One region of the Cytobacillus sp. IB215316 genome, then DNA from elsewhere that is predicted to be linked to it. Evidence: predicted binding sites of a transcription regulator. Region 1 holds the regulator's gene; each other region holds the start of a gene.
What was found. The regulator Rex, encoded in region 1, represses fermentation and respiration genes when NADH is low (regulators of the CRP and FNR family bind a similar motif). The targets are predictions, from matches to a motif close to TTGTGAAATATTTCACAA.
Positions count from the first base shown of each region.

Region 2: the regulator Rex is predicted to act here: its motif matches at 3,003-3,020, upstream of SLH48_RS01660 (cytochrome c3 family protein).
Region 3: the regulator Rex is predicted to act here: its motif matches at 2,923-2,940, upstream of adhE (bifunctional acetaldehyde-CoA/alcohol dehydrogenase).
Region 4: the regulator Rex is predicted to act here: its motif matches at 2,671-2,688, upstream of qoxA (cytochrome aa3 quinol oxidase subunit II).

Region 1 is NZ_JAXBMC010000024.1:20,900-28,895, reverse strand. Features, by position in the region: gene SLH48_RS21115 (ABC-F family ATP-binding cassette domain-containing protein) at 1-749, opposite strand, end outside; gene moaC (cyclic pyranopterin monophosphate synthase MoaC) at 1,336-1,821, shown strand; gene SLH48_RS21105 (redox-sensing transcriptional repressor Rex) at 1,854-2,492, shown strand; gene SLH48_RS21100 (twin-arginine translocase TatA/TatE family subunit) at 2,597-2,767, shown strand; gene tatC (twin-arginine translocase subunit TatC) at 2,785-3,537, shown strand; gene SLH48_RS21090 (DUF2161 domain-containing phosphodiesterase) at 3,708-4,442, shown strand; gene SLH48_RS21085 (YdiK family protein) at 4,599-4,793, opposite strand; gene SLH48_RS21080 (CPBP family intramembrane glutamic endopeptidase) at 4,797-5,555, opposite strand; gene groES (co-chaperone GroES) at 6,363-6,647, shown strand; gene groL (chaperonin GroEL) at 6,747-7,996, shown strand, end outside.
Region 2 is NZ_JAXBMC010000001.1:369,787-377,782, forward strand. Features, by position in the region: gene SLH48_RS01640 (PLP-dependent cysteine synthase family protein) at 1-205, shown strand, start outside; gene SLH48_RS01645 (bifunctional cystathionine gamma-lyase/homocysteine desulfhydrase) at 207-1,343, shown strand; gene SLH48_RS01650 (YrhC family protein) at 1,561-1,797, shown strand; gene SLH48_RS01655 (YrzI family small protein) at 2,176-2,316, shown strand; gene SLH48_RS01660 (cytochrome c3 family protein) at 3,110-3,631, shown strand; gene SLH48_RS01665 (ammonia-forming cytochrome c nitrite reductase subunit c552) at 3,637-5,088, shown strand; gene SLH48_RS01670 (hypothetical protein) at 5,823-6,797, shown strand; gene SLH48_RS01675 (cytochrome c maturation protein CcmE) at 6,810-7,250, shown strand; gene SLH48_RS01680 (heme lyase CcmF/NrfE family subunit) at 7,267-7,996, shown strand, end outside.
Region 3 is NZ_JAXBMC010000001.1:332,850-340,845, reverse strand. Features, by position in the region: gene pflB (formate C-acetyltransferase) at 1-129, opposite strand, end outside; gene adhE (bifunctional acetaldehyde-CoA/alcohol dehydrogenase) at 145-2,748, opposite strand; gene SLH48_RS01505 (RsfA family transcriptional regulator) at 3,089-3,811, shown strand; gene SLH48_RS01500 (ThiF family adenylyltransferase) at 3,897-4,664, opposite strand; RNA gene ssrS (6S RNA) at 5,002-5,187, opposite strand; gene aspS (aspartate--tRNA ligase) at 5,252-7,024, opposite strand; gene hisS (histidine--tRNA ligase) at 7,035-7,996, opposite strand, start outside.
Region 4 is NZ_JAXBMC010000009.1:13,857-21,852, forward strand. Features, by position in the region: gene qoxB (cytochrome aa3 quinol oxidase subunit I) at 1-1,640, opposite strand, end outside; gene qoxA (cytochrome aa3 quinol oxidase subunit II) at 1,630-2,622, opposite strand; gene SLH48_RS14400 (globin) at 3,203-3,589, shown strand; gene SLH48_RS14405 (serine hydrolase) at 3,942-5,078, opposite strand; gene SLH48_RS14410 (phosphotransferase) at 5,247-6,188, opposite strand; gene SLH48_RS14415 (hypothetical protein) at 6,204-6,440, opposite strand; gene SLH48_RS14420 (ABC transporter ATP-binding protein) at 6,782-7,996, opposite strand, start outside.

The DNA.
Region 1 (7,996 bases):
TCACTATAATTACCAATGAATTTTGCTGAATTAGTTCGAGAAATTTCGTATACTTGTGTAACGACTTTATCAAGGAAATAACGGTCATGAGATACGATGAGAATAGCTCCTGGATAGCCGAGTAAATATTGCTCTAACCAAGTGAGTGTATCAATGTCAAGGTGGTTAGTCGGCTCATCTAGTATTAATAAATTAGGCTTTGATAATAATAGCTTCCCTAAAGCAAGCCTCGTTTTTTGACCACCACTTAATGATGATATAGGTGTCGAATAATTGAAGCTTGAAAACTGGAGTCCATGTAGAACAGCTCGTACATCAGCTTCATATTGATAGCCACCTTGTTCTTTATATTGAATTTGCAAATGATCATACTCTTTTAATAGTTTGTCGTAATCTGCCTTGTTTGACATTAGGCTTTGATTGGACATTTTCTCTTCCAGTTCACGTAATTCTATCTCCATTTTTTTTAACGGTTCAAACACGGTTAACATTTCTTCCCAAATAGATAAGTCTGAATCTAAGCCACTATGTTGTGCTAAATATCCAATAGAAATGTCTTTCGGTTTCATGACGCTTCCGCTATCATGAGACATATAACCTGCTATTATTTTCAATAAAGTTGATTTTCCAGCGCCGTTACGGCCAACGACAGCAATCCTATCTTTCAATTGTACTTCTAGCTTTATATTCGATAAAATAAGATCAGATCCAAAATATTTTGTGAGCTGATTCACTTGTAACACTATCATGTTAGTTCACCTCTGTTATAATAGTTTTAGTGTATCTTAAAATGTATGAAATGAGCAATATTCTTTCACTGGATTCCAATGTTTACTTATCAAAGGCTTGTGAAATGCATATTTTTAATAATAGTTTAGCTTATTTTGTATGCGCTTTCTTACTGGAGTCATATTAAACTTAGGTTGTAGACGTTATAGGCTCTTTTCGTAAACTTTGTTGCTATTGTGAATAATTTAGGACAGCAAAAAATGAACTTATGCAATTGACCTCATTTATAATGAGAAAAGGTGCCTACAACCGCTAAGTTTATACGTATTTATTTCTTAGAACGAAAAGCAACAATTAATGCGAAAACAGCAGCCATGTACTGAGACACAAATACGAATTATTATATCGTTTGTTGCAGCTTCTCATCATTAAAACTATGACAAAGGGCTAAATTATTCGTTACAATTCACCATTTATGAAAAAAGCCATGTACTCAAAAGGTGATAGAAATGACCTTGGATGTACATATAGTTTTCACGCCTTGTTAAAGTAACGACAGGATTGTAAAAATAGTGTAGTATAGTCATATTGAGAGGTGAAAAGCAAGTGTCTTCATTTACACATTTTAATGATCAAGGTAGAGCAAAGATGGTTGATATTTCTGAAAAGGGCGAAACATTAAGAACTGCTATAGCGAGATCAAGTATCTCAGTTAATCAAAAAATTTATGAACAGATTATTCATTCAAAAATAAAAAAAGGGGATGTGTTAGCTGTAGCTCAAGTGGCTGGTATTATGGCTGCAAAAAAAACAGCAGATATTATCCCAATGTGTCACCCAATTAGTTTAAAGGGTGTCGATATCACGTTTACATGGGAAGAAGAAAAGCAATTATACAAGCTTATTATTATCGTAGAAGTTAAAACTAAAGGTAGTACAGGTGTTGAAATGGAAGCTCTAACTGCTGCTAGTACGTGTGCCCTAACTGTTTATGATATGTGTAAAGCAGTTGATAAAGGTATGGTTATTGGTCCAACTTATTTATTAGAGAAGACTGGTGGAAAGAACGGAGACTTTATTAGAGAGCAGTGAATGAATAGCTGTTTGAATGTGGGGGAATAGAAGTGAATAACGAACAAACAAAAATTCCACAAGCTACTGCAAAACGTTTACCATTGTATTATCGTTTCATAAAAAATCTTCATGCTGCAGGTAAGCAGCGCGTATCTTCTGCTGAATTAAGCGAGGCTGTAAAAGTAGATTCTGCAACAATACGTAGAGATTTTTCGTATTTTGGTGCTTTAGGTAAAAAAGGATATGGTTATAATGTTAATTACTTATTAACGTTTTTTCGACAAACACTAGATCAAGATGAACTAACAAAAGTGGTGTTAATCGGGGTTGGGAATTTAGGTACTGCATTTTTAAATTACAACTTTATTAAAAATAATAATATGAAAATTGAACTTGCATTTGATGTTGATGAGCAAAAAATTGGCACTACAGTTGGAGATGTTCCTATTTATCATATGGATGACTTAGAAAAATATATTACCAAGGATGTAAGTGTCGCCATCTTAACTGTACCTGCACCAGTTGCGCAAGGGATGACTGACCGTTTAGTAGAAACAGGTATTAAGGGTATTTTGAATTTTACGCCAGCTCGAATTAATGTACCTGACCATATTAGGATTCATCACATTGATTTAGCAGTTGAATTACAATCTTTAGTTTATTTCCTTAAAAACTACCCAACTGAATAGTAGCTATATTGGCATTATGGTCGTTTACATGATCACGGAGTTATAAAAACAATATATGCTTTATAATGATAGATCAGGAAAATTATTTGTAATTTATGATGGAGGTGAGACCAATTAACATAGGAATTGGAAGTCTTATATTAATTTTAGTGATCGCACTCGTTATCTTTGGTCCAAATAAGCTTCCTCAATTAGGAAAAGCTGCTGGAGAAACACTTAGAGAATTTAAGAGAGCGGCACAAGATATTGCAAATGAAAATAATAAAAAGAAGTAACATTAGGATGAGAAAGTATGAATGATAGTAAAGAAATGTCTGTATACGATCATATAGGAGAGCTAAGGAAGCGTCTAATTATCGCAGCCGTTTTCTTTGTTATGGCTACAATTGGAAGCTTTTTTTTGGCTGAGCCAATCATTGTCTATTTACAACAGGCTGATGAAGCAAAAGAGCTGACGATGAATGCATTTTCCTTAACTGATCCAATAAAAATTTATATGCAATTTGCTTTTATTATAGCTTTTGTAATTACTGCACCAGTTATTTTATACCAGCTTTGGGCGTTTATTAGCCCAGGCTTATATGAAAAAGAACGGAAAATCACTTTAAGTTATATACCAATATCAGTGTTACTATTTTTAGGTGGGGTTTCATTTTCCTATTTTATTCTATTTCCATTTGTTATTGAGTTTATGACGAGGATATCTGAACGCCTAACGGTTAATCAAGTTATTGGGATAAATGAATATTTCCAATTTCTATTCAAAATCACTATTCCATTTGGAATATTGTTTCAGCTTCCTGTCGTTGTGATGTTTTTAACTAGACTTGGCATAGTCTCGCCTATGTTTTTAGCGAAAATAAGAAAATACGCATATTTTGTTTTACTAGTTATAGCAGCATTTATTACGCCACCAGAGCTCATTTCACATCTGATGGTGACGATACCTTTATTTATTCTATATGAAATAAGTATCTTTATCTCAAAAATAACCTTTCGCAAAGTGGAAAAACTAGAACAGGAACTCATGGCTGAAAATGAGTAACAACCAAACCATAAATCATAATAAAGGTAATCAAAGTGAGTTTTTACAAATTGTAGAGGCTCACTTTTTTTATAGTAAATCTAGCAGGTGTCATGTGAATATATTAAATATAAAGGTCGTATGATTAACTAATATTTAAGCTTTGAATAAATGAAGAAAGTAATGATGTAATGAGCAATAAAACAACAAAATTGTATGAGGTTGATTTATATAAACCTATTCAAGAGCATTTTACAGAACAGGGCTATGAAGTATATGGAGAAGTCAATCATTGTGATATAGCAGCTATAAAAGACGATGAGCTAGTTATCGTGGAGCTTAAGCTTAATTTAAGTATAAAGCTGTTAATACAAGCTACTAAAAGGCAGCGTTTATCCGATCAGGTGTACATTGCTATCCCGAGACCTAAATATTCTTTGCGTTCTAAAAAATGGCAGGATATTTGTTATTTGGTCAGAAGGTTAGAATTAGGCCTTATGATTGTAACTTTCAAAAAGGGTATTGCACAGGTAGAAATTATTATAGCTCCAGCAGACTTTGATCGGAAAAAAAGTATGCAAAGAAGCAAGAAAAAAAGAGATTTACTTTTAACTGAAATGCAAGGAAGGCATCGTAACCATAATGTTGGTGGGAGCAAGAATCAAAAAATTATAACGGCGTACAAAGAAAACTGTATTCATATTGCCTGTTGTCTCGAACGTTTCGACCAGTTATCAACAAGTGATCTTCGCGAGATGGGAACGGGTGACAAAACTGTATCCATTCTTAATAAAAATTATTACGGCTGGTTTGAAAGGGTGCGAAGAGGAACTTATACACTTAGTGATAAAGGCAAGAATGAGCTAATTTCATATCCACAACTTGTTCACTATTACGATGAATTAATAGCACATAAACTTGGTTAATACAGAGAAAGATATTTTGAATAACTGATATGTATATAGAGAAGAAAAGATCTCCCAAACATATTCGTGTTTGCTCTTATTACGAAAAGCAACAAATAATGTGATAACAGCCATAGAATAAAACAACCTTCCCATTAGCTAGGAAGGTTGTTTTAACTATTTTATTTTTTTCAGTTTGTTATGAAAGATAAACATACGAATAGCCACTCCAAAATCAAGGGTGGCTACAAAAGACAATATGAGAGTGGGGAAATTCCAAATTGTTTCTTGAGCTGATTGAATTGCGAGATATGTGAAAACGATCCCTATAAAACTATATATAAATCCAAAAAATAAAGGTGAGCGGCGCATATGTTAAAGTCCTCCAATAATCGACTGCATTTGTTCCAGTTGTTGTCGCATTTGTTCAATGTCATCCTTGTAGATAGTTTGTATTAAGACCACAAATGTATTCATTGAAACGTGTGCAATAATAGGTACGAGTATTCTTTTTGTTTTCACATAAAGAAAGGCAAAAGTAAATCCCATTGAACTGTATATGAGAATATGCTCTGGTTCGCCATGAACTAGGGCAAATATGACAGAACTAATAAGTGCTGATATCCAAAAATTATATTTCTTATACAACGAGCCAAAAATGATCTTTCTAAAAATGATTTCCTCTAATATTGGTGCGATGATTGAAGTGACAATAATGAATAACGGGACTAATTCAAAAATTCCGATAAGCACTTCAGTATTTTCTGAGCCCGGATTAATTCCAAGTAACATTTCAATATTTGCTGCTAAAGATTGTGCAAATAACGCAAGGAAAATACCTGCGATAGACCAGAAAATGGCTTTACCAGTAGAGGGATAATCTTCAGGAATCACTCTATTAATCATATCTTTTTTCATAATGAAGAGAATTATCATTAATCCGAGGATAAAGCTAATTACGGCCCAATAACCAACCCTAATGACTATTGCAATATCATTTGATTGTGCTTCTTCGCCTACACCTAAAATTTCTAATAATGGCACACCTAAAGTCGCTGAAAATTGGACAATAATATACGCGATAATTACATACCAATAATGTCTTTCGAACGGTGGAAATATTTTTTTAATCAATAAAATAATCTCCTTTAAATGTTTGTTCATGCTGCTTTGATCTCAAATAGTATTTTGTTATTTGGGAATGTTTTGTTCCCCTTCGCAGCTTTTAGAGGTCACCATGTCATTTTATCAGAAAGAAAAATCCCTATTCAAATGATTTATCTTAATGATTTGACAATGTTAGCTTTTACAACTATTTTCATCATAGTTGTCCGATTAAAATATGCATTAATAATGTATGTCCAATACACACAGGTTAGTACAATACTTACCGTATTTTATCACAGTATTCTAATTTACTCATGTATATTATGTTTTTTATGTTTATTCCTCCTTATTTGTGACATAATTTTAAGGGGTCAGATGATAAGGATATTTACATATGAAGTTATACATTTTATTTCAAGCATGTAAAACCTACTTAACGCTCCAATACACCAACAGTAGTAATATTAATTCTACAAGGTCCTAGACATAGGGCGCTGTTGATATAAATGATGTTTTTTATACTAAGATTTTGCCAAGTACTTAACTAGAGTGACAACCGAACAAAACACTTTCTATGGTTTTATGCTGGTCACAATAACAATAAAGTTTACGAAGAGAGCCTTATAAAAGTAGACGAATGTTGTGGTTATACAAGGGAGAACTTGTCTATTTATGGGGTATATATGAAATTAGGAATTTTTTTCTGCTTTAGACTTGCAAAAACATGTGAGATTCATTAATATAATAGTTGTGTTAGCACTCAAGTATAGCGAGTGCTAATAGAAGAATATTGAAAAATAATACCATTTAAATTATTTGAGGAGGTTGTTTCACTTGTTAAAGCCATTAGGTGATCGTGTTGTTATTCAAATTGAAGAAACAGAAGAAAAGACTGCAAGTGGTATCGTATTACCGGATACTGCAAAGGAAAAGCCTCAAGAAGGAAAAGTTGTAGCTGTTGGTTCTGGTCGAGTATTAGACAGCGGTGAGCGTGTAGCTCTTGAAGTAGCTGTAGGTGATAGTATCATCTTCTCAAAATATGCTGGTACTGAAGTAAAATCTGACGGTAACGAATACTTAATCGTACGTGAAAGCGATATTTTAGCTGTACTTAGCTAAATTTATCCACCTTTGTACTTAACATAATGTGTGATGTTCAACAGCATACGGATTGAACATTATTTAATAGATTAGGAAAATTTGAGGAGGTAAAACAATATGGCAAAAGATATTAAATTTAGCGAAGAAGCACGCCGTTCTATGCTAAGTGGTGTAGATGCACTAGCTAATGCTGTAAAAGTTACATTAGGACCTAAAGGACGTAATGTAGTATTAGAGAAAAAATTTGGTTCTCCATTAATTACAAATGATGGTGTTACAATTGCAAAAGAAATCGAATTAGAAGATGCATTTGAAAACATGGGTGCAAAGCTAGTTGCTGAAGTAGCTAGTAAAACAAATGATGTAGCTGGTGACGGTACTACTACAGCAACTGTTTTAGCACAAGCAATGATTACTGAAGGTCTTAAAAACGTAACTGCTGGTGCAAACCCTATGGGCGTTCGTAAAGGAATTGAGAAAGCTACTAAAGTTGCAGTTGAAGAGCTTAAAGCAATCTCAAAACAGATTGAAGGTAAAGAATCAATTTCTCAAGTAGCTGCAATTTCTTCATCTGATGAAGAAGTAGGTCAATTAATTGCAGAAGCTATGGAACGCGTTGGTAATGATGGTGTTATCACTATTGAAGAATCAAAAGGCTTCGCAACTGAATTAGAAGTTGTTGAAGGTATGCAATTCGACCGTGGATATGCTTCTCCATACATGGTTACTGATTCAGATAAAATGGAAGCTGTATTAGAAAATCCATATATCTTAATCACTGATAAGAAAATTGCTAATATCCAAGAAGTGTTACCTGTATTAGAGCAAGTTGTTCAACAAGGTAAACCACTTTTAATGATTGCTGAAGATGTAGAAGGCGAAGCTTTAGCTACACTAGTAGTAAACAAACTTCGTGGTACATTTAATGCAGTAGCTGTTAAAGCTCCTGGATTTGGTGACCGTCGTAAAGCAATGCTAGAAGATATCTCTATCCTAACTGGTGCTGAAGTAATCACTGAAGACTTAGGATTAGACTTGAAAGCTACTACTGTTGCTCAATTAGGTCGTGCTTCAAAAGTTGTTGTAACAAAAGAAAATACAACAATTGTTGAAGGTACTGGAGCATCTGATAAAATTGCAGCTCGCGTAAACCAAATTCGTACACAATTAGAAGAAACAACTTCTGAATTTGATAAAGAAAAATTACAAGAGCGCTTAGCTAAATTAGCTGGTGGCGTAGCTGTAATCAAAGTTGGTGCAGCTACAGAAACTGAATTAAAAGAACGTAAGCTACGTATCGAAGATGCTTTAAATGCAACGCGCGCAGCTGTTGAAGAAGGTATTGTTTCTGGTGGTGGTACTGCACT
Region 2 (7,996 bases), on a different contig from region 1:
TACAATATCTGATAATAATGCCTTTATGAGAGTAGAAGAACTAGCAAGAAAAGAAGGGCTTTTAGTTGGTAGTTCTTCAGGGGCAGCACTCCATGCAGCTCTTATTGAAGCAAGTCGGGCTAAGAAAAAAATGAACATCGTAACTATTTTTCCAGACAGTAGCGAACGTTATTTAAGTAAACAGATTTATGGAGGTTCGATATAAAATGAAACCAAAGACAAAATTAATCCATGGTGGCATTCCGAATGATCAACAAACAGGTGCTGTCTCTATTCCCATTTATCAAGTAAGCACATATAAGCAAGATGGGATAGGTGAGCATAAAGGATTTGAATACTCACGAACAGGTAATCCAACAAGACATGCTTTAGAGGAGCTCATTAAAGACCTTGAAGAAGGAACAGCAGGGTTTGCATTTAGCTCTGGAATGGCAGCAATTACAGCAGTGATGATGTTATTTAACAGCGGCGATCATGTCATTTTAACTGATGATGTATATGGTGGAACTTACCGTGTAATGACGAAAGTTTTAAACAAGCTAGGAATAGAATCGACTTTTATTGATACGAGTAATTTGTCAAATATCGAAACAGCAATCCGTTCAAATACGAAAGCAATATATATTGAAACACCTACAAATCCGTTGCTAAAAATTACTGATATTAGAGGAGCTTCTAAAGTCGCAAAGGAACATAACTTGTTAACAATCGTAGATAACACGTTCAGTACACCATATTGGCAAACACCTTTAAATCTTGGAGCAGATATCGTATTGCACAGTGCAACAAAATATATTGGCGGTCACAGCGATGTCGTTGCTGGTCTCGTTGTAGTCAATTCCAATCAATTAGCGGAAGACCTACATTTTGTTCAAAATTCTACAGGTGGCATATTAGGCCCTCAGGATTCATGGTTATTAATAAGAGGAATCAAAACGTTAGGAATACGAATGGAAGAGCACGAAGGAAATACTAAACAAATTATTGAATTTTTACAAAATCATCCAGGTGTAGAAAAGATATATTACCCTGGATTAAGTAGTCATCCGAATCATAATATAGCAAAAAAACAAGTTAGAGGCTATGGTGGTATGATTTCATTTGATGTTGGTAGTGAAGAAAAAGCAGAACAACTACTTAAGCAAGTTAAGTATTTTACATTGGCGGAAAGCCTTGGCGCAGTTGAAAGTTTAATTTCAGTTCCTGCAAAAATGACACATGCTTCGATACCAAAAGAACGTCGTGAAGAGCTAGGTATAACAGATGGTCTTGTCCGCATTTCAGTAGGACTTGAAGATGTGGAAGATTTAATCGCAGACTTAGCTAATGCACTTAAAGGATAAATAAAAAAAGGCGAAAGTATTTTCGCCTTTTTTTTGTTCCAGTTAGACACCTATTCTCTATAGATTATGAGCCCATTCACAACAGCCATAGTGAAGTTAATTTATTTTTGTGATTGGTTCCTACCTTATAATTGGTTAAAGTTACATTCATTTTGACCTACTAAGATATGTTAAAGTAGATTTATAGATACTTAGAAAAGTAGGTGACAAACTTAAAATGGATGAGAAGCAATTACGTGATTTGAAATTTAAAATTGTCGACTTTACAAGAATTGCATTTGTTTTAATTGCAATTAGTGTCTTTTTATATTTAGGTGTTGTTATTAATCAACATGTTCAGGAAGCGACTAATGTCAACTTATTAATGGCAATGACATATATTTTTTTATTTGTAGCGTATCTCTTATTTAACATGGTAATTAAGTATAAAAAAATAGTAAGTGATCTAGAATAAGAAAATTATTTTATTTTTTACAAAAAAGCCCTTTACAAAACATCATAAATTGGTTATACTTTCCTATGAAATAAACAAATTCTGATAAGGAGGTCGAATTTAATGTTAGGCAAATTATTTAAACTTATTAAATTAAATAGTATTTCTTACTACTCGACCGATGTCGGAATGCGGGTGTTTCAATAACTAACTAAGCATACACGCCACAGGTTGAATAGTATACCTGTGGCTTTTTATATAAATAGCATCTTTCCTTTTAATGCTTATTTATAAAATAATTTTGATTATTTTAACCACAGGTATAGAAAATTTACCTGTGGTTTTTTATCGTCAAATTGAACATAGTGTATGCAATGAACTTAAAGGAGGTGAAGCCATATGAAATTCAATATTTTGTCTATCACAATTACAATTAATAAACGAACGTATTCAATTGAAAAAGCTTATCGAGAAGAGCAAGTAAAAAAAATGATTGATGAAGAAAGAGAAAAGTCGTTTAGAGCTTACCCAATCATATAATAATCATTTCAAATAATTACAGGAGGGTGATAAAAATGATAATGAAAAATTTGTTGATCGTTAAGTTAATTGATAAGGAAAATTTTACGTAGTTACTAAACAAAGAACGATCATTACAAATTATAAGTGTATTATCTTTTCATCATTACAGCTAAGTAGGATGACTCTTTACATTAGGCTGTTTTCGCATTGGTTGTTGCTTTTCGTTCTAATAGATAAGCACGTATAAACCGAGCTTTCGTAGCATCTTACATTGAAAACAGCCATTAGGTAAAAACGAACATATATATTCATTCAGGTAGGTTTTACTTTTTATTAGTAAAGCCTACTTTTTTTATTTGCTAGCTTTCTCACCTAGCCTGTCAAGACGTTATAACTGACTGAGAGAAAACAAAATATTTTTTCTTCAAAAACGTTCCAATGCTTGTTGAGAGGAAACAGTTTGTTCCGTTTTTGTTAAATATACTTGAATCAATTATTTTTCCAAATGTACACAATTTGGCCCTTTTATAGACAATAGTTTGTCAATTATGGCTTATCAAACATTCAATAAAATATGGTAATGTTTAGTTGGAAAGGTACAATAAACCTATAGGTAGGCTTTTTTTCACAATTGTTATTATTCGTGAATGAAATATGGTTATACTTTTCTATCATCACCAAGCGGTAAATCAATATTTATCAAATTGCTCATTTTTTCACATGTGTCAATTTATTAAGTGGCTGACATACTAATTAGCCTTTTAATTTGTATGAAGAAGATATAAAAATGACAGAAGAGGAGGGGGAAGGTATGGTGAAAAAGCTTAAAGCGCTGGATAAAAAAGTCGTTATTTTAATTGGGCTATTTTTAGGAGTTGTTGTGGCAGTAGCAAGTGCTGAGACAATGCATTATACAGATAGTGCAGAATTTTGTTCGACTTGTCACCCTATGGATTCAGCCTATAGTAGCTTTGCAGACTCTACACATGCAAATATCGCCTGTAATAAGTGTCATGCTCCAACTGATAGCCTTGGAAGGAAAATACTATTTAAAGCGAAAGCTGGAACGCATGATATTTACATGAATACATTTGGGGCAGATAAGATTCCTGATGTTATTCATGCGAAAACAGCCACCATTGACGTTATTCAAGAAAACTGTAAAAGCTGTCACGAAGGAACACTAAATAATTTATCACATGATGCAAAAGAAAATTGCACGGATTGTCATAGGCAAATCCCTCATGGTAATGGCAACTTTAAGACAGATGAATGGTTTAAACCTGCGGATTATGACATTAATAATCGAAACGAATCTTTTGAGAAAGGGTGAGGAAAATGCATAGAAACATCAAAAGAATTATAGTTCCCACTGCTTTAGTAATTTTTTTAATCTCTATTATTGCTGCCTGTGGTTCAGATGAAGCGAAAGAAAGTACAACTGCTAAAAAGTTATACAATACGGGACTATCAGCTGACGAAATAAATAATGAAGCATTTGCTGATATTTTTCCGTTACAGTATGAAAGCTATAAGCGTAATGAAGAAATGTCTGATACGAAATACGGTGGATCAGTACCAACGTCAAAATTTGATCATACTAAAGAGCCTTATTTACCAATAATTTTTAATGGTTACGGATTTGCAAAGGAATATAATGAAGATCGTGGACACATTTACGCCATTGAAGATAATGTAAATATTGCTAGAATTACGGATAAGTCAATTGGTTCTTGTTTAACTTGTAAAAGTACTGCAGTCCCTATTTTGTTAGAGGAAGACGAGTTTGGAGACGGATACTGGTCGGCAAACTTTCGAAACGAGATTGTACCTCGTGCTGAAGAATTAGGACATTCTCCTATTGGTTGTTCAGATTGTCATGATCCCGAAACGATGGAATTACGTGTCACTCGTCCAATGTTTGCAACAGCTATGGAAGCAAGGGGAGTAGACATTTCAAACCCTACAAAAAATGAAATGCGTACGTATGTATGTGCACAATGTCACGTAGAGTACTATTTTGAACCAGAAAAGAAGGCAGTAACATTCCCATGGACAAATGGATTAAAGCCAGAAGAAATGTATGAATACTACGATACGATAGCAAAAGATTCTGGGTTTGCACAAGACTGGATTCATACTGTTTCAGGTGCACCAATGCTAAAAGCTCAGCATCCAGAATTCGAAATTTGGTCTGAAGGCCCTCATGGAATTGCTGAAGTTTCCTGTTCGGATTGCCATATGCCATACGAACGTTCAGACGGTAAGAAAAAGATTACTAGTCACCAATGGACTTCACCTTTAAAAACGGTTGAGCAATCATGTCGTACATGTCATGCAGACAAGACTGAGCAAGAGCTTATAGATCGGGTTGAAGGCATTCAAGATGCTCATATGGAAAACTTACACAAAGCCGAAGAAATATCCATTGATGCACATTACTATATTAATAAGATGATAACTACTGGTGCTCCTGAGTCTAAAATTGAAGAAGCACAACAACTTGTTCGTAAAGGACAGTGGTTATTTGATATTGTAGCTGCAGAAAATTCTGCTGGATTCCATGACCCTCAAGGTGCAATGGATAGTATGAAAAAATCTACTGAAGCATTAAATGAAGCTATTATTATTGCAACTGAAGAGTTAGTGAAACTTGATGTAAATATTGACGAACTAAAAGAAGAAATAGCAAAAGTGAAAAAAGCTGTTTATGATGAACCAGATGTCTTTAAAAAGAAAGACCATGTCATAAATGATTACTTTCCAAATCAACAACCACCTAAAAATTAAGCACTTACAGAACGATGATTAACAAACTAATTTTCACCGTACAATACGGCTATATTGTACGGTGCATTTTTGTTCATTTAAAAACTATATTTCCATTGTTTATAAGGTGGTACGTGCAAGGATATGTTTGACATTGTACAAATATCACACTAATTTGATCTAGATGTTTTATCAATAGTAGAAAAATGTTTTGATAAGAGCCTTCATAAGACAATGGTCTTAATATATATGTGAAATAAATCACAAGAATCGTGTTTATTATTAATATACTGTAAATTTTAAATTGAATCAAGCTGAATGGTTTATTTTTTAAATGGATTTCAGATAGCTGGTTCCATCTTTCAATACAGCTTTTCAGTAAAACCAAGTGGCTCGAATACACTAGCTAAGGAGCCAAAATGGTATGAAAGTAACCTTCACAAGACACGACTTTTGGGCCTAGTGGGATTACGGTATTGTCAAGGATTAGCGCCTATCCCGCAAGTCACCACTCCAATCATTGAAGGGTGAAGGTCATCTCTATATTATAGGAATCTGTCATTCGTCGGGTGATGATCCTTAGTGCGATTCTATCTTTCGGTAATGTCTGTAACATAAGTCACAATTTGGTATGAAGTTTTTGTGAACTAAAATATGGATGATTTTTGACAATAGGTTTACCAATATGTTGTAACCAAGCAATTTTTAATACAATCATATTAGAAATGAAAGAAATGGGAAATAAGGTGAAAAAAATGAAGACTCCTTATGTTAAAGAAAAATGTTTTCCAATATTCATTTTGGTACTAATGAGTATTCTCTTTCCTCCATCTATACTAGCATCTTACGACAACATATCTATAGAAGACATTACAATAATCGTTATGCCGGAATACACGAATCATCCTCATGCTAATAATGATGAACCAACTGTTCTTGTTGGTTATCATGGCACTATTGTAAATCAATCTTCTGAGTCAATTAGCCAAGGTATCGAACTAACATTACCTGTGAATAAGAAAAATTTTTTTATAGGGCTAGCAGCACATACCCTCGATGGAACAAAAGAATCACTTCAAGAAATTGGAGTACAAATGAAGAAGAATTCTAACAAAGTAACGATTATGCCAGACGAACCTATTGATCCAGGGCAAGGTTATAAATTTGTTATTGAATATTACTATCATGATATAAACCATACCGGGAATAAGAAAAATTTTACATATGAATACGTAGCTGACAATAATATGGACGCTATAAACATTATTTTCTTTGAACCATTAGGGGCAAGTGATTTTGCCATACAACCAACAACTGATCAGCATTCACAAGATACAATGGGGATTAACATGTATTTGTATGAGGTTATTCAATTAACAGCTGGGGAGAAGAAAGTATTTGATGTGTCTTATGAGAAGAAAGACAACGAAACGACAACTAGTAAAATTGCTGAAATAGCACCAAATAACAACAATAGTGTCCTAATACAAACTAACTCATCAAATAATGGAGGGTTATCAACAAATACAATTATTGCAATCGTTGTCATTTCATTAATATTTTTATTCACAATCATGCTGTTAATTTTTCAGAAAAAGAAACACAAAGAACGTGAAAGCGAAATTAAAGCTACAAACCGACAACAAGATAAAAAGAAGTTAAGAAACATGTTGGCTAATGGTGAAATTGATGAACAAACGTATCGCAAAAAAATGAGTGAACTAAGTTGAGGGGTGAATGGAATGAACAAAAATAAAAAAGTATTGTTTGGTGGAAGTTTGATCATCATAGCTATTCTCACATTGCTCATAGCTGCTACACCAGGTTCAAGCGGTACAGAGTTGACACTTACACAACTTTTAGCAAATGAAGAGAAGTACAGCGATAAATTCGTCATGACCCAAGGATTATTAATTGAAGATTCAATTGATTGGAATGCAGATAATATAGAACTTCGCTTTACAGTACGAGACGAAGATGGTAATGAGCTTCCTATATTTTATCAAGGGGTGCGACCAGACAATTTTAGTGAAGATGTAACTGCAATTGTAGAGGGGTATATACAAGAGGATGGTGTGTTTTTTGCTGAGAAACTTCAAACTAAGTGTCCATCCAAATATGAAGACCAAGATAAAAGTGACTATGACCCAGAGCTTCATAAAAAGATAGAAAATGAGGAGTAAAGAAAGGTGATTAGCCATGTATTTAATTGGTAGTACAGCTGTTTATTTAGCATTAGTCATTTCAATCTATTCATTTATTATTCTCATATTAGGAATAAGAAAGCAAAACCAAAAGTTAATAAATAGTGGGAAGAATGGTGTGTTATCGATCTTTTTATTAACAAGTGTTTCAATGTTTGTCTTATTCTACGCTTTAGGTACAAGTCAATTTCAATTTAAGTATGTTTCTACGTATACAAGTAGCGATTTACCACTTATATATAAGCTTTCAGCATTATGGGCAGGTAATGCAGGTTCTTTATTATTATGGACATTTTTCTTAACAATGTACGCAACGATGGTTGTGTTTTCAAGAAAAATGAAAGGCAATCCAATGGTTCCTTATATTGGAACAATCATGCTTGGAAATATTATTTTCTTTTACTTCTTGTTAGCAACGACTACGAAACCTTTTGAACTGAATGATATTATTCCAGAGGTTGGGAAAGGTTTAAATCCAATGTTACAAGACCCAGGGATGATTTTACATCCAGTAACATTGTACTTAGGTTATGTAGGACTTTCTGTACCTTTTGCATTTGCTATCGCTGCTTTAATACTAAAGAATGTAGACGCTTTTTGGATTCGTATGACGAGACGTTGGACAATAGTAGCGTGGTTATTTTTAACTCTTGGCAATATAATCGGAGGTTATTGGGCTTATCTTGAGCTCGGATGGGGTGGCTATTGGGCATGGGACCCTGTTG
Region 3 (7,996 bases), on a different contig from region 1:
ATCTTCCTTGCCCGTATAGGGTGTAACATTTGTTTGAATAAAATCTCGTACATCTATAGAATCTAGCCATTTTCCTTCTTTGAAGTTCTTCCAAGCAACTTCCGTTGGAATCGTACTCAATCTGTTCATCCTAATCCCCCCAAATTATACTCCTTTGAATGTTTGACGATAAATTTCTTCTAACTCGGTAACTAATGGTAACTTTGGATTTGCTGGTGTACATTGATCTTCAAATGCTCTGTCTGCCAAAATTGCCACTTTTTCTTCAAATTCTTTTTTATCTACACCATTCTCAGGTAAACTCATAGGAATATTTAGTTCTTTCGCTAATTTAATTACCGCTTGGATTAAGCTCTCTACACCTTCTTCAGTTGTACGTGCTGGTAAACCTAATGCTTTAGCAATTTCAGCATAACGTTGATCAGCAATGAAATGTTTATATTTAGGGAATGCTGTAAACTTTTTCGGTTTTGTTGCATTGAAACGAATAACATGTGGCATTAATAATGTATTTGCTCTACCGTGTGCAATATGGAACTCTGCACCCATTTTATGTGCCAAGCTATGATTAATACCTAAAAATGCATTTGCAAATGCCATACCTGCAATTGTAGATGCATTGTGCATTTTCTCTCTTGCAAGTTCATCTGCACCGTTATGATAAGCTTTTGGTAAATATTCAAATACTAGTTGAATAGCTTTAATCGCTAAACCATCCGTATAATCATTTGCCATATTAGAAACGTAAGCTTCAATCGCATGTGTTAGAACATCCATACCAGTATCTGCAGTTACGTGCTTCGGAACTGTCATAACAAACTGTGGATCTACGATTGCAACATCTGGTGTTAATTCATAATCTGCTAATGGATACTTGACATTGTTTTTCTTGTCTGTAATAACAGAGAATGGTGTTACCTCAGATCCAGTTCCTGAAGTTGTTGGTATTGCAACAAATTTAGCTTTGTTTCCTAGTTTAGGATATTTGAACGTACGTTTACGAATGTCTAAAAACTTCTGTTTTAAGCCATGGAACGTTGTTTCTGGGTGTTCGTAAAATAACCACATTCCTTTTGCAGCATCCATCGCTGATCCACCGCCAAGTGCAATGATGACATCAGGTTGGAATTCTTTCATCATTTCTGCACCCTTCATCACAGTTTCAATAGATGGATCTGGCTCAACATTTGAGAAAATTTCACAATGGACGTAATCTTGACGTTTACGTAAATAATAAAGAACTTTATCAACATAGCCAAGCTTCACCATACCTGGGTCCGTTACAATCAAAGCTTTTGAGATTTCAGGCATTTTTGCTAAATATTGAGTAGAATGCTTTTCAAAGTAAACTTTTGGTGGAAGCTTAAACCATTGCATATTGACATTCCTTTTCGCAATTTTTTTGATATTTAATAAGTTCGCTGTTCCAACATTTGAAGATACAGAGTTCTTACCGTAAGATCCACAACCTAATGTTAATGAAGGAATATATGCATTATAAATATCTCCGATTGCCCCTTGTGAAGATGGAGCATTCACAATGACACGACATGCTTTCATACGTTTTCCATAAGCTTCTATGGTTTTTTGGTCTTCAGAATGGATGACAGCAGAGTGACCTAGACCTCCAAACTCTAGCATTTCTTCTGCACGAGTAATCCCTTCCTCTGTATTATTAACTTTATAACAAGCTAGTACTGGACTAAGCTTTTCTCTTGAAAGTGGGTGAGCTTCACCTACACCTTTTAATTCAGCGATTAGTATTTTAGTATCTTTGGGTACGTCTACACCAGCCATTTTTGCGATTTCATAAGCTGGTTTACCAACGATGTTTGGATTAACAGCACATTTGTTTTCATCAATAACAAGTTTTTCTACTTTTTTCTTTTCGTTTTCTGATAAGAAGTGACAAGAATGATATATCATTTCTTTTTTCACTTCATCATAAATTTCTTTATCGATAATAACAGCTTGTTCAGAAGCACAAATCATACCATTATCAAATGTTTTTGATAAAATTAAATCATTTACAGAACGTTTCACCTCAGCAGATTTTTCAATATAACAAGGTACGTTACCAGCACCTACACCTAACGCAGGTTTACCAGTACTATAAGCTGATTTAACCATTCCTGGGCCACCTGTCGCTAAGACGATCGCAACCCCATCATGATTCATTAATTGTTTTGTTGCTTCGATAGATGGCGTTTCTATCCATTGAATACAACCTTCAGGCGCTCCTGCTTTTACTGCTGCGTCACGAAGAATTCTTGCTGCTTCACTACTACATTTTTGTGCAGATGGATGGAAAGCAAAAATAATTGGGTTTCTAGTTTTAATTGCAATAATTGCTTTAAACATCGTTGTTGATGTTGGATTTGTCACTGGTGTTACACCAGCAACAACACCTACTGGCTCTGCAACTTCGATTACACCTTCGTGTTCATTATCATTAATAATGCCGACAGTTTTATCATATTTAACGTTATGATAAATATATTCAGTAGCAAAAATATTTTTAATAATTTTATCCTCATAAACACCACGTTTTGTTTCATCAACTGCTAGCTTAGCTAAGTGCATATGTTGATCTAATCCTGCTAAAGCCATTTCTTTTACTATGTCATTGATCATTTCTTGATCATAATTGCGAAATTCCTTTAAAGCTTTAGAACCACGATCAACTAAAGAATTAATCATTTTTGAAACATCTTGTTGTTGTTTTAATACTTTTTCTTCAACAGCCATTTGAAACTCCTCCTAATTTCTCGCTTAAAGTTTGTGAATGTTTTCACATGTGAATGTTAAAAAAAAGCAACTTACTTGATACTTTACGTTTTTTACTAAATTTATTAACTAACTATCTTACACGTTTATTATACTATCGATATGTTGCGAATAGTTACATTAAATTTGACGACATTGTGAATAATTTCACATATATTATTAAACTGATATCCTCGACTTTTACTCCTTTTAATCCTTAAAAAAACTAGTAAATGTATAAAAATTATAATAGCCGTCCATTCTATTAATAGAAAATCTACTATATAGTAAATTAAATTTTTCAGAAGATAGGAGTGTTTATGTGAAAGTTCGTCAAGATGCATGGTCTCATGAAGAAGACCTATTACTCGCAGAAACAGTACTTCGCTATATTCGTGAAGGTGGAACTCAGTTATCAGCTTTCGAAGAAGTTGGTGATAAGCTTAACCGAACTTCTGCTGCTTGTGGATTTCGGTGGAACGCGGAAGTAAGAGGAAAGTATGATCAAGCTATCGCCATTGCGAAAAAGCAAAGAAAAGAAAGAAAGAGAGCGTTAGACAGATTAAAGAAGCAAGATGAGCTTCCTAGTACAATTTCACTACCACAGATTACTACAGTTGATGATAACCATCCAGTAGAGAGCTATAATCTAAATAATGAGTTCACGACAGAGTTGTTGACTACGCCAGTGACGACATCAGTTCCACCTATAGAGCCATCAGCTGGATCAAATTCAATATCTCTAGAAGATTGCATTTCTTATTTAAAAGAACTTAAAGTACAAGATCAACATTCAATGAGATTGCAGCAGGAAAATGTACAATTACAACAAGAAAACCAAACTCTTTCAAAGCAAAATAAAGAACTAGTTATAAAGCTTGAAAAAATGTCCGAAAAGCAATCTATGATACAAGAAGACTATCAAGCATTAGTACAAATTATGGATCGAGCACGGAAAATGGTTTTATTTGATGATAATGAAGAAAGACCTTCTCCAGCTTTTAGAATGGATAAAAACGGAAACTTAGAACAATTAGCTAAGTAAAAAACGTGGTCTATCTTTAGACCACGTTTTTGTCATTGTCGGAACGAGAAGAACCAAGTCGACCTCAGATAAATGTAGAGTATTTTTAGCCCTGATTTACTCGTTTAATTGGTATATCTGTTAACAATTCAGTAACCACATGACTTGCCATTATTAGCCCTGCTACTGATGGAACAAAAGCATTGGATGATGGTGGCATTTTAGCTTTTCTAATAGGTGTATTTTCATCAGGTACAATTTTCTTGCGAATATCTTCCCGAATCACAATAGGACTCTCGTCAGAAAATACTACTTTAATTCCCTTACGGATACCCTCTTTTCTTAACTTCGTTCGAATAACTTTTGCAATGGGATCAGTGTGAGTTTTGGAAATATCAGCTATTTTAAAACGTGTAGGGTCCATTTTATTTGCTGCACCCATACTTGAAATAATTGGAATCTTCCTCTGCAAGCATTCCTTCATTAAATGGATTTTATAACAAATCGTATCAGACGCATCTATAACAAAATCTATTCCATAACTAAAAAATTCCTCATACGTCTCCTCTGTATAAAACATTTTCAACGCAATCACTTGACATTCTGGATTAATATCTTTTATACGGTCCTTCATGAGGTCAGCTTTTGGCTTACCGACTGTTGAGAGTAAAGCGTGAATTTGTCGATTTACATTTGTAATATCGACATCATCCTTATCAACTAATACAAGCCTTCCTACACCAGATCGAGCTAGTGCTTCAGCTGCAAATGAACCTACACCACCAATTCCAAGTACTGCCACTGTGCTATTTTTTAAAATGTTTAATCCTTCTATCCCAATCGCTAATTCATTTCTAGAAAATTGATGTAACATATTCTCAACTCCGTTTGTCACAAACTTATTCAATGTTTTCCGATAAAAATAATATCATAAATTATAAGAAATACAAGATTTGAAGATCATTTTTTCGACAAAATACAAAATGTAACAGTCTTGGAAAAGTTTTTTTGTAACGTTGCCGTCGTTATCTAGAACAAAAGCTACCACGAACTTTAACTGGGGGCACGTTTATTTCTTAGCAAAACAGCCCATTGTAAGATCCTCAAGCTACGTCTGTTACAAATGTATGGCATTTATGTACTCTAAATAGCTACAAAAACCCTATACATCATGTATAGGGTATACCTTTTTTATTTTATTATAACGGAACGGAAGTCCCAATTGTGCCGTCGATGCCTTCGTTTTGATCCCGCACTCCGCAGGTGGGTGCCCTGTTCCAAATGTTAGTACGTCCTTATAATCCAGAAGGCATGTACGCCGTTTGAAAACTCAAGCTCCCGTATAACTTATTGTTCGGTCAAAACAATAGGTTATAAGACGAACACATCAGGACTTTCAAGTTCTGTTATTATAATATCACACCAATTTACAGTTATCAAGTTGAGGAAATATTGGACATATTAGCTTTTTTTCACAGTTAACGCTAAGTTAAGTTCAGCTAATTGTTCGATGCTTACTTCTCCAGGTGCGTCTGTTAGTAAATCGCTAGCACTAGCAGTTTTCGGAAAAGCAATCGTATCACGTAGATTAGAACGACCTGCTAAGATCATGACAATTCGATCTAAGCCTAAAGCTATACCTCCGTGAGGTGGTGTCCCATATTCAAATGCTTCCATCAAAAAGCCAAATTGTTCGTTAGCTTCTTCCTCTGTAAAGCCTAAAGCTTTAAACATTTTTTCTTGTAACTCTCTTTCATATATACGCAGTGACCCTCCACCTAATTCATAGCCGTTTAACACTAAATCATATGCAACAGCTTTTACGCGAGAAGGGTCTGTATCTAACAATTCAATATCTTCTCGAGCAGGCATTGTAAAAGGATGGTGTGCTGCGTAATAACGCCCTTCTTCATCATCATGCTCTAATAAAGGCCAGTCTGTTACCCACAGGAAATTAAATTTATTTTCATCAATTAAGTTTAGTTCTTTTCCTAGCTTTATGCGCAATGCACCAAGAGCATCTGCCACAACTGCTTTTTTATCAGCGACGAATAATAATAAGTCTCCTGCAACAGCTTCTAAAGAAGATATAAAGCCATTTTGTTCTTCTTCACTGAAAAACTTTGCAATTGGACCTTTAAGCCCTTCTTCCTCAACTTTTAGCCAAGCTAACCCTTTTGCGCCATAAACACTAACAAAATCAGCTAAAGCATCAATATCTTTTCGAGAAAAGGAGGTCGCAGCACCTTTCACATTAAGTGCCTTGACTTGGCCACCTGAATTAACAGCCCCTGAAAACACTTTAAATCCACAGTCCTGAACTTGTTCCGATAAGTCTATTAACTCCATCTCAAAGCGCGTATCAGGTTTATCAGAACCGAATCTATCCATAGCTTCGTCATAGGTCATGCGTGGAAACGGAAGCGATACTTCAAGACCTTTAACATCACTCATGACTTTTGACATCATTTGCTCTGTCATCGAAATAATATCCTCTTGATCCATAAAGGAAGTTTCGATATCAATTTGGGTAAATTCAGGTTGGCGATCTGCTCGTAAATCTTCATCTCTGAAACAACGTGCAATTTGATAATATTTTTCGATGCCACCTACCATTAACAATTGTTTGAATAATTGAGGTGATTGTGGTAAAGCATAAAACTCACCCTCATGAACACGACTAGGTACTAAATAATCACGCGCTCCTTCTGGTGTACTCTTTGTTAGAATTGGCGTCTCAATATCTAAAAACCCTTCATCATCTAAATATGATCTAATTGATTTCGTAATATTATGGCGCATTTTTAACGTATCAAATATGACTGGTCTTCGAAAATCTAGGTAGCGATACTTTAAGCGGGTATCTTCAGAAACCTCTGATTGATCAGCAATTACAAAAGGAGGTGTTTTTGCTGAATTAATGATTGTAATTTGTTCTGCGTGTACTTCAATTTTTCCAGTACTAAGGTTTTCGTTAATCGTGCCCTCTTCACGAGCAACTACATTACCCTCTATATGAAGAACAAATTCATTTCTTACTTTCTCTGCTATACTTAAAGCTTCAGGAGACATTTCTGGATTAAATACTACTTGAACGATCCCCGTACGGTCACGTAAATCAACAAATATTAAGCCACCTAGGTCACGTCTTTTTTGTACCCACCCTTTTAATTTTACTTTTTCTCCAATTGCCTGCTCTGTTACTTGCCCACAAAAATATGATCTTCCAAACATAAGAATCCCCCTATTGTATGTTTTCCATTACATATGACGTAAAATCATTCAGATTTATTTCACTTTGTTCACCAGTACTCATATTTTTTACATTAATTACGTTTCTCTCTATCTCTTCGTCACCTAATACAGCGACAAATTTTGCTTGTAACCTGTCAGCCGCTTTGAATTGAGCTTTTAATTTCTTATCTTGATAATCTTTCTCCGCAATTAATCCAGCATTCCGTAATTGATGTACTAGGGAGACGGACATATCCTTCGCTTTTTCTCCTAGCGTAACAACGTAACAATCGATGTGACTCGTTATTGGAAGCTGTATCTTCTCGGCATCGATTGCTGCTAACAGTCGTTCTATACTTAGCGCAAACCCTACACCAGGAGTTTCTGGCCCACCAATACTCTGTACTAAACCGTTATATCTACCCCCACCACATAAAGTTGTAATGGAGCCAAAGCCTTCTGCATTACTCATTATTTCAAATGCGGTATGATTATAATAATCAAGTCCTCGTACTAGGCGAGCGTCTACTTCAAAGGGAATGTGTAGGCTTGTTAAATACGTCTGAACCTTATCAAAATATATTTTTGATTCATCATTTAAATATTCCAATATGGAAGGTGCTGAATTCATCAATTCATGACCTTGATCCTTTTTACAATCTAAAATTCTTAACGGATTTTTCTCTAATCTGGTTTGACAATCGGTGCAAAACTCATCAATTTTAGGTTCAAAGTGCTTAATAAGGGCATCACGATGAGCCACTCTACTTTCTTGATCACCTAAGCTGTTGATAACAAGTTTTAAATTTGTAAGCCCTAAGCTTTTGTATAAGTCCATTGCTATTGCAATTACTTCAGCATCAATTGCTGGGTCATTACTTCCGAGCGCTTCTATGCCAAATTGAACAAATTGACGAAACCTTCCTGATTGCGGTCTTTCGTAACGAAACATTGGGCCAATATAAAATAGTT
Region 4 (7,996 bases), on a different contig from region 1:
AAATTATAGTATGGTGCTGGCGAAGCTGTTGCCCATTCTAATGTTCTAGCATCCCACGGATCATTTGAAACATTGCGATCAGCATGGCGTATGCTCCAATAAATGTTATAGCAGAATACAGCAAATCCAATAGCAAGTATGGCTGATCCGATCGCTGAAACTAAGAACAGTGGTGCAAAACCTGATTCTACTGAAAAAGTATATGACCGTCTTACTGCACCATCTAATCCTAATAAAAACATTGGGAAGAAGGTTAAGTTAAAACCAATCACAAATAACCAGAAATGATATTTTCCTAGTCTCTCATTTAGCTTAAAGCCAAAGATTTTAGGCCACCAATAATATAGACCTGCAAATACGGCAAACACGACACCAGGTATTAATACGTAATGGAAATGAGCAACTAAGAACAGGGTATTATGATATTGATAATCTGCTGCTGCCATCGCAAGCATAACGCCAGTTACACCACCGATAACAAAGTTTGGCACAAATGCTAAAGCCCATAACATCGCATTAGTAAATTTAATTCTTCCTTTTCTCATCGTAAATAACCAGTTAAATATCTTTACACCTGTAGGTACAGCAATTAACATCGTGGATATGGAGAAGAACGAATTAACTGCAGCTCCAACACCCATTGTAAAGAAATGATGGACCCATACAAGCATACTTAAAAATGCTATCCCGACAATTGAAAATACCATAGATTTATAGCCAAATAGTGATTTTCTTGAGAAGGTCGCAATTACCTCTGAGAAAATACCAAACGCAGGTAATGCTACAATATACACTTCTGGATGTCCCCATAGCCAGAATAGATTTGCCCATAACATATCTGACCCACCAGCAGACAGTGTAAAGAAGTGAGTACCATACAAACGGTCAAATGTCATTAAGCCAAGCGCGACCGTGAAAATAGGAAATGCAGCAACGATAATGACTGATGTAATGAAAGATGTCCAAGTAAACATTGGCATTTTCATCAATGTCATGCCTTTTGTTCTCATTTTCAGGATCGTGACAATAAAGTTGATACCTGTCATTAATGTACCGATACCCGCAATTTGAAGCGCAATGGCATAATAATTGTTTCCGATACCTGGACTAAACTCCTTACCAGCTAGCGGGAAATACGATGTCCAACCTGCATCAGGTGATCCACCTATGACGAATGATATATTAAATAGCATAGCTCCACTAAAGAATAACCAAAAGCTTAAAGCATTTAATTGTGGAAATGCTACATCTCTCGCACCGATTTGTAGAGGGATGATCACGTTCATTAAACCGATTAAAAACGGCATAGCCATAAACAAAATCATGATCACACCATGAGTTGTAAATATTTCATTATAATGTTGAGCATCTAAAAATTCCATTTCAGGTCTAGATGTTTGGACTTTCATCATAAGACCGTCTATCCCACCACGGAAAAACATTAATACTGCTGATAGGATATACATAATACCTATTTTTTTATGATCGACTGTCGTTAACCATTCAGTCCATAACCAACGCCATTTTTTCAAATAGGTTACAACACCTATAATACCTACCGTTGTGAGTAAAATTGCGATTTGTGACCCTAGAATTAATGGATCACCTGTTATAAAAAACTCATCCCATTTAATGCCCACCGTGATCACCCCCGTTTTCCTCTTCCATGTTCATATCATCATCTTTTTGAGTGTCAGTAGAATCATTTTTATAGTTGTCTTCTTCTGAGAATATCTTTCCTTGATAGCTATGATTCTTATATAATTCAGGATTTGTATACGTTTTAGAGTCTATATCAGCATGGTTAACCCACTCTAAGTGAGTATTAGAATATGTTAATCTACCTAAATGTGTTGGCAAAAGAAGCTCTTCATACTCCTCCTCAGTTAATTTAGGAGCCGTTTCCTGCACTTCCTTTTTCCACTCCTCGTAGTCTTGTGGCGTCTGTGCTAATACTTCAAATTCCATTTTCGCATAACCCCGACCATTGAAGTTCGTATTTCTACCTTCAAAAGAACCAGGATTATCCGCTACAACGAATAAATCTGTTTCCATTTTATTCATTGTGTATATTTGTCCAGCTAAAGCAGGCACCCAAAATGATTGCATCGTTGAAGCTGATGTTAATTTAAAGTGAACTGGTCTATCAGCTGGAATATTTACATAATTAACTGTTTCAATTCCATCTTCTGGATAACTAAAAATCCATTTCCAGTCGGCAGATGTCACATGAATGACAACTGGCTCTTGATCTTCGTAGCCTTCTGGAATTTTTTCAAGGTCATACAGCGTAGTTACCGTAGGAATTGTTAGAGCAACAAGAATAAGGACTGGAATGGCGGTCCAAATAATCTCTAGCAATGTACTACCGTGTTCTTCTGGCGGTTCATAATCCATATTGTCTGGTTTTTCTCGATATTTCCAAACGATATAAGCAAATAAACCGAACACAACAACAACAATTAACAGCATCCATAAAATCGATTGATTAATTAAGTTGGCGATACTTCTTGCTGCAGGTCCCTGTGGATCAAGCACAACCAAATTTGTTTCACAGCCACTTAGAAACAATACTGGGAGAGTTGTTAAAAACAACAAGACAAGTCCCTTGTTAAACTTCATGTTAATTCACCCCAAAAGTTAAGTATACTTACTAAAAATTTCGTGAATATGTTCATTTCTTCACAACCGATTGTTCGGTTTTTCACAAACTTTGCTAATTTATATCAATAAAAAACATTAACACTGTGTAAATAATGATAACATGATTTTATGAACACTTAAGTCTGTAATTGTGACAAAATACGCAAGGAATTTACTGGAGAAACTACATTTAATTTCACCATGATATTTAAAGTCATTTTACCGATTCTAATTTTCCCATCATGCCTATTTTCGCAAATAAAAAATGTACATTTTGGCTTGATATGACTCTTCCTGTAAGAGTGAAATGGATAGTTGCTACTTGATACGAAGCCTTTGTGGCAAAATTCTAACCCTGATTTTTTAGATGAAATTCGTACCGAAAACAACAATCAATGTGAAAACGTTATGATTTATAAAACTCAGCGTTCTTATATAAAATTCATATACTCTGTAGTGATTCATATCACTAAAACACGTATTAACAATTGGTATAGTAATAATGTGAATAAAAAATAACTTACACAATGATGTGTATTGTATAAAGTTGGTGGATTTTATGAACAAAGGTATGCATTCACTATATGAATTAATTGGTGGAGAAAGGGCTGTTCACAGTCTTGTAGATGCATTCTATCCAAAGGTTTATGCAAACAAAGATTTACAACCGCTGTTTAGTGGCGATATAAATGAAATAAAAAGAAAACAACAAATGTTTTTAACACAGTTTTTAGGTGGACCCACTCTATACAGTAATGAATTCGGACCACCTGCTATGCAGCATCGCCATCTCCCATTTGAAATTACTCCTGTCAGAGCTCAAGCTTGGCTGAATTGTATGAAAGAAGCGTTTGAAGAAACTGAGTTAACTGGACATGCTGCTGACATGTTCTACGACCGACTGAAACAAGTGGCTGCAATAATGGTAAATACACATACTGAATAAACTTGAATTTTTGTAAATGAAGTAGCATTTAATCTCCACATGCGAAGAAAAATCTACCTCAAGACACAGACTCAAAGAATGGTGAATAATAAAATTAAGCTGCTACGCAATGTAGCAGCTTAAGAATCCCATATATTAGTCCCAATTAGTAGCCCTAACACCATAAAGCTTGCGATGAATAGTGTCACAGATAATTCTTCCATCATGATCCCCCATTATGTACATTAATCATATTAGTTACGTGCTCATAAAATATTTTACTTCTATTTATAATAAGGTTAGCATGAACTATCATAACAGTTGACAGGGAAATTCAAACGTTTTATGTCAATAATGTGAAAATTATTTGAACCTATTCATGGTTATTTGTTAGTGATTTAATTCTATCTCTAAATTGACTGTCACGTAAAACTGATAATTCGAACTCATTTAAACTACTTGAAAGTTTAATTGATTCATAGGTATTTAATTGATTAAAAAAGATTGCTAGCGCTCTTTGATTCCCATTTTTATCAGTCGCATATAGGGCTTTTGTCAATATGTATAAAGTTGAACCACCTTTTTGCCCTGCATGCTTCAACCATTGTTGATTAGCTGGATTTTCCATTAATCCTTCCATTACAGGATGTAAATGCTCTTGTACTTCAGGTGAAAAATATTCACGACTATTAATCTTCTCCATAATTCGTGCGTAATTATTAGTCGTAGATGTACTAAACCGCTCTGAAAACATTCGATCAAAGTCGCTATCATGCCAAGTTGAAGGATCTGCTTTTTGTTTATAAATGCTCGCATCATCACTTTTAAGTTTTTTATGTATTTGATTAGCTAACTCTTTCCACTCTACTGAAGATAAATCTTTAAGTGTTTCTTTCACTAGTTGGTGCTCTTGTTTGCTTGTTATTTTTCCGTAGTTATTAGCCTTTACTTCGTATGGAATATATAAACTAGATACGAATGGATAGATTTCTTCATGATTATCCAGTCCCAATTTTTTTATTCGCTCATTAATTTGATCTAATCCAAGCCTCATCATTAAAAATTCTGTATTTGCATTTGAACTAAACTGAATCATACCTTTTACAATTTCTTCAAGTCTAACAGTGTCATTTTGTATTAGGTCTAGTTCTTTCATACGCTCTAGCCAAGCGTTGTGAGCACCTCCATCTGTATTGGGAACATAAAATTTTTCTAACACACAAATTTGAACAGTTTCATTTGATGTGACTAAACCTTCAGCTGCTTGTTCCGCATACTCAATTGCGATAATCGTTTTTACTGTACTAGCTAAAGGCATGCTTTGATCAGATCTAATATCCCCTATTACCTCACCATTCTCGATTAAATAAAGTGATGATTTTTCTTTATTTTCCTCCAGGAACTTTAAGACATAATCAGTGCTTGGTGTGTATATCCAGCGCCTTATACCCCAAATAATAACAAGAAATATAATAACTGCTATACCGAGAATTTTAAGAACTAGAGTCATTTCTTCACCACCTTGTAATCTACAAATATTCCATATATATTAAAATAGGAAAAAATAATATATTTCAGTTATGCAATACATGCATCTGCACATAAAAAGGGCTAAACTCAAAGATGCGTTCATAACTACAACGGTTGTAGTCACTCCGCTTTTTGAGTAACCCTCAAATTATAGTGAGTATTTTACTGGATTAAATGCTGTTAAAGAATATATAAACTGCTTTTGTCGCTCTGTTTCATCGTCTTCCATATCAACGATTGCCCACAACGCTTCATCAAAATAAACGAATAACAATACGTCTTGCCATAATATTTTTTCTTCTTCAGTTAATGTAATATATTCAAAATATCCTTTTGTAAATTCAGCCCATTCCTCTTCAGTAAACAACCTGCTAGGTGCGGTTTCTATCTCAGTATGGAATAAAATTAATGCTAATGCTAAGTCTACAATTCTTGGAACAATTCCTCCATTGTCTGGATCAATTAAAACTGGATGATTATCTTTTTCGTAAACTAAATTACTTGCTTTATAATCCCAGCTTGCATTAACCATTGGTAGCGTTTTTTTCTTTAAACGAGAAAAATCACTCGTTAAGAAATCTTCAATACGACCTTTTAATATATTAAACTCTTTTTTCTCTGGACGATTTTTTAATAAGTTAGATGAGATCTCCTGCAAATCATTTGTTACATCATTCGTAAATTCATCATCAAAATTTAGCCAATCAAACCGAGCACATTCAAACGTATCTACTTTATTGTGAATTTGACCTAATAATCTTCCTGCTTCATAGATGTCTTGAAGAGAACCATCATATTTACGACCTTTAATAAAAGGATACATTGTCCAAGTATGGTCTTTATATTGAATGAATGGATTTTCCACCTTGACTGGGGTAACCACTTTTATTCCATTAGAATGTAAGCTCGTAGTCCATTCAACAAGCTTTTGTGCAGTATCCATCGTTCTTCGAGTTCGTTTAATAATAACATCCTGCCCTCGATACTGACATTTATATACAGGAGAATATCTATATATAGAATTAGCAGCTTCCTCTGTCCATTCCACATCCCATAACCTGAACAAGTTTTGTGTTTCTTGAGTATTCACTTATATCACCTTTTCCTAATTTATAGAACGTTCATTACCTCTTTTGAAATTTCCTGTTACCTTAGCAAGAATTAATTGAACTTCATGCTTACTATTGGCTTGTTGAAGTTTAGTAATTATTTTTTCTGCTTCTTTACCTTTTAATGTTTTTACTTGTTTACCCATCCATGTAATAAAAACTGTGTTGTTCTTTGTTACTCGGTAACTAAACATTTCTTCATTTAATCTACCCCGTTTATCAATTTCCGTCATGGTCGTTCACCACCACTTGTCGATTTTGATCTATAAACCTGTTTTGACCGATAAACCTCTCTATTTGACCCATAAATTCATGTTTTTGACCCATAAATGTCTCAGTTTGACCCATAAAACATGTTTTTGAACCATAAATGTCTCAGTTTGACCCATAAAACATGTTTTGACCGATAAACCTCTCTATTTGACCCATAAAACACGTTTTTGAACCATAAATGTCTCAGTTTGACCCATAAATTCACGTTTTTGACCCATAAAACATGTTTTTTAATCGAAAACTCCTCGTACGATGTAAAAAACATGTTTTAGATAGGTCATCCGTTACGTTGAAGTACCGTTTATCCTGCTAAAGACGACTGTTTACCTTGTTGTAACTGGTACATCTGATAGTATTTTCCTCTCATTTGCATGAGATCATCGTGATTACCTTGTTCAACAATTCGTCCTCGATCGAGTACTAAAATTTGATTCGCATTTTTTATCGTCGATAGGCGATGAGCGATAATAAACGTTGTACGTCCTTTTTTCAACACTTCTAACCCGTCCTGAATAATCTTTTCAGTTTCTGTATCAACATTTGCGGTGGCCTCATCAAGAATGAGAACTGCTGGATCAAAAGCAAGTGCACGTGCAAAAGATATTAACTGTCTCTGCCCTGTAGATAACGTACTCCCTTTTTCAATTACCTTCTCGTCATAGCCATTTTGTAAGTTTTTAAGCAATCGATCTGCCCCAACATCTCTTAAAGCTTTTTCTACTTGTTCACGAGTTATCATTGGGTCATTTAAGCTAACGTTAGAAGCTATTGTGCCCGTAAACAAAAATGGATCTTGTAAAACGATTGCCATATGCTGCCTTAACATTTGTACTGGGATAGTATTTATATCTTGACCGTCAATGAGTATTTTGCCTTCTTTCGTATCATAAAAGCGGGACAGAAGATTCATAACTGAACTTTTTCCTGAACCCGTATGACCTACAAGTGCAATCGTATCCCCTTCCTTCGCCTCAAAGGAAATATCATGGAGAACTGTTTCCCCTTCTTTATAGCCGAAAGAAACTTTATCAAATGTAACATTACCTTTATAGCGTGGCATTTTATCCTCACAAACTTCTGTGCCATCTTTGTCAAGAAGCTCAAAAACTCGTTCTGAAGATACTAATGCTTGCTCAAGATTTGCTAATTGGTTTACTAATCCAGTGATCGGTTGGAATAGACGATTCAAATAATCAACAAACGCATATAGCACACCTAGGGATATAGCCGAATTTACTGTTAATGATTGGCCACCAAAATACCAAATCAAAGCAACGAAGGCAATATTACGTAGTACGCCAACTAAATTATGAGATGTTAAAGAATTTAAGCGTAGTAACTTATTTTGATGGTCGAAATAATCTTTATTAATTTCTTCGAATTCTTCTTTTGTTTCAGGTTTTCTTCGGAATGCTTGAATAATAGTCATTCCTTGTATTGATTCATTGATCATTGCATTTATATCACTTAAGCGTGATCGTATGATATGGTTGTATTTTGACGCATACTTTCGATA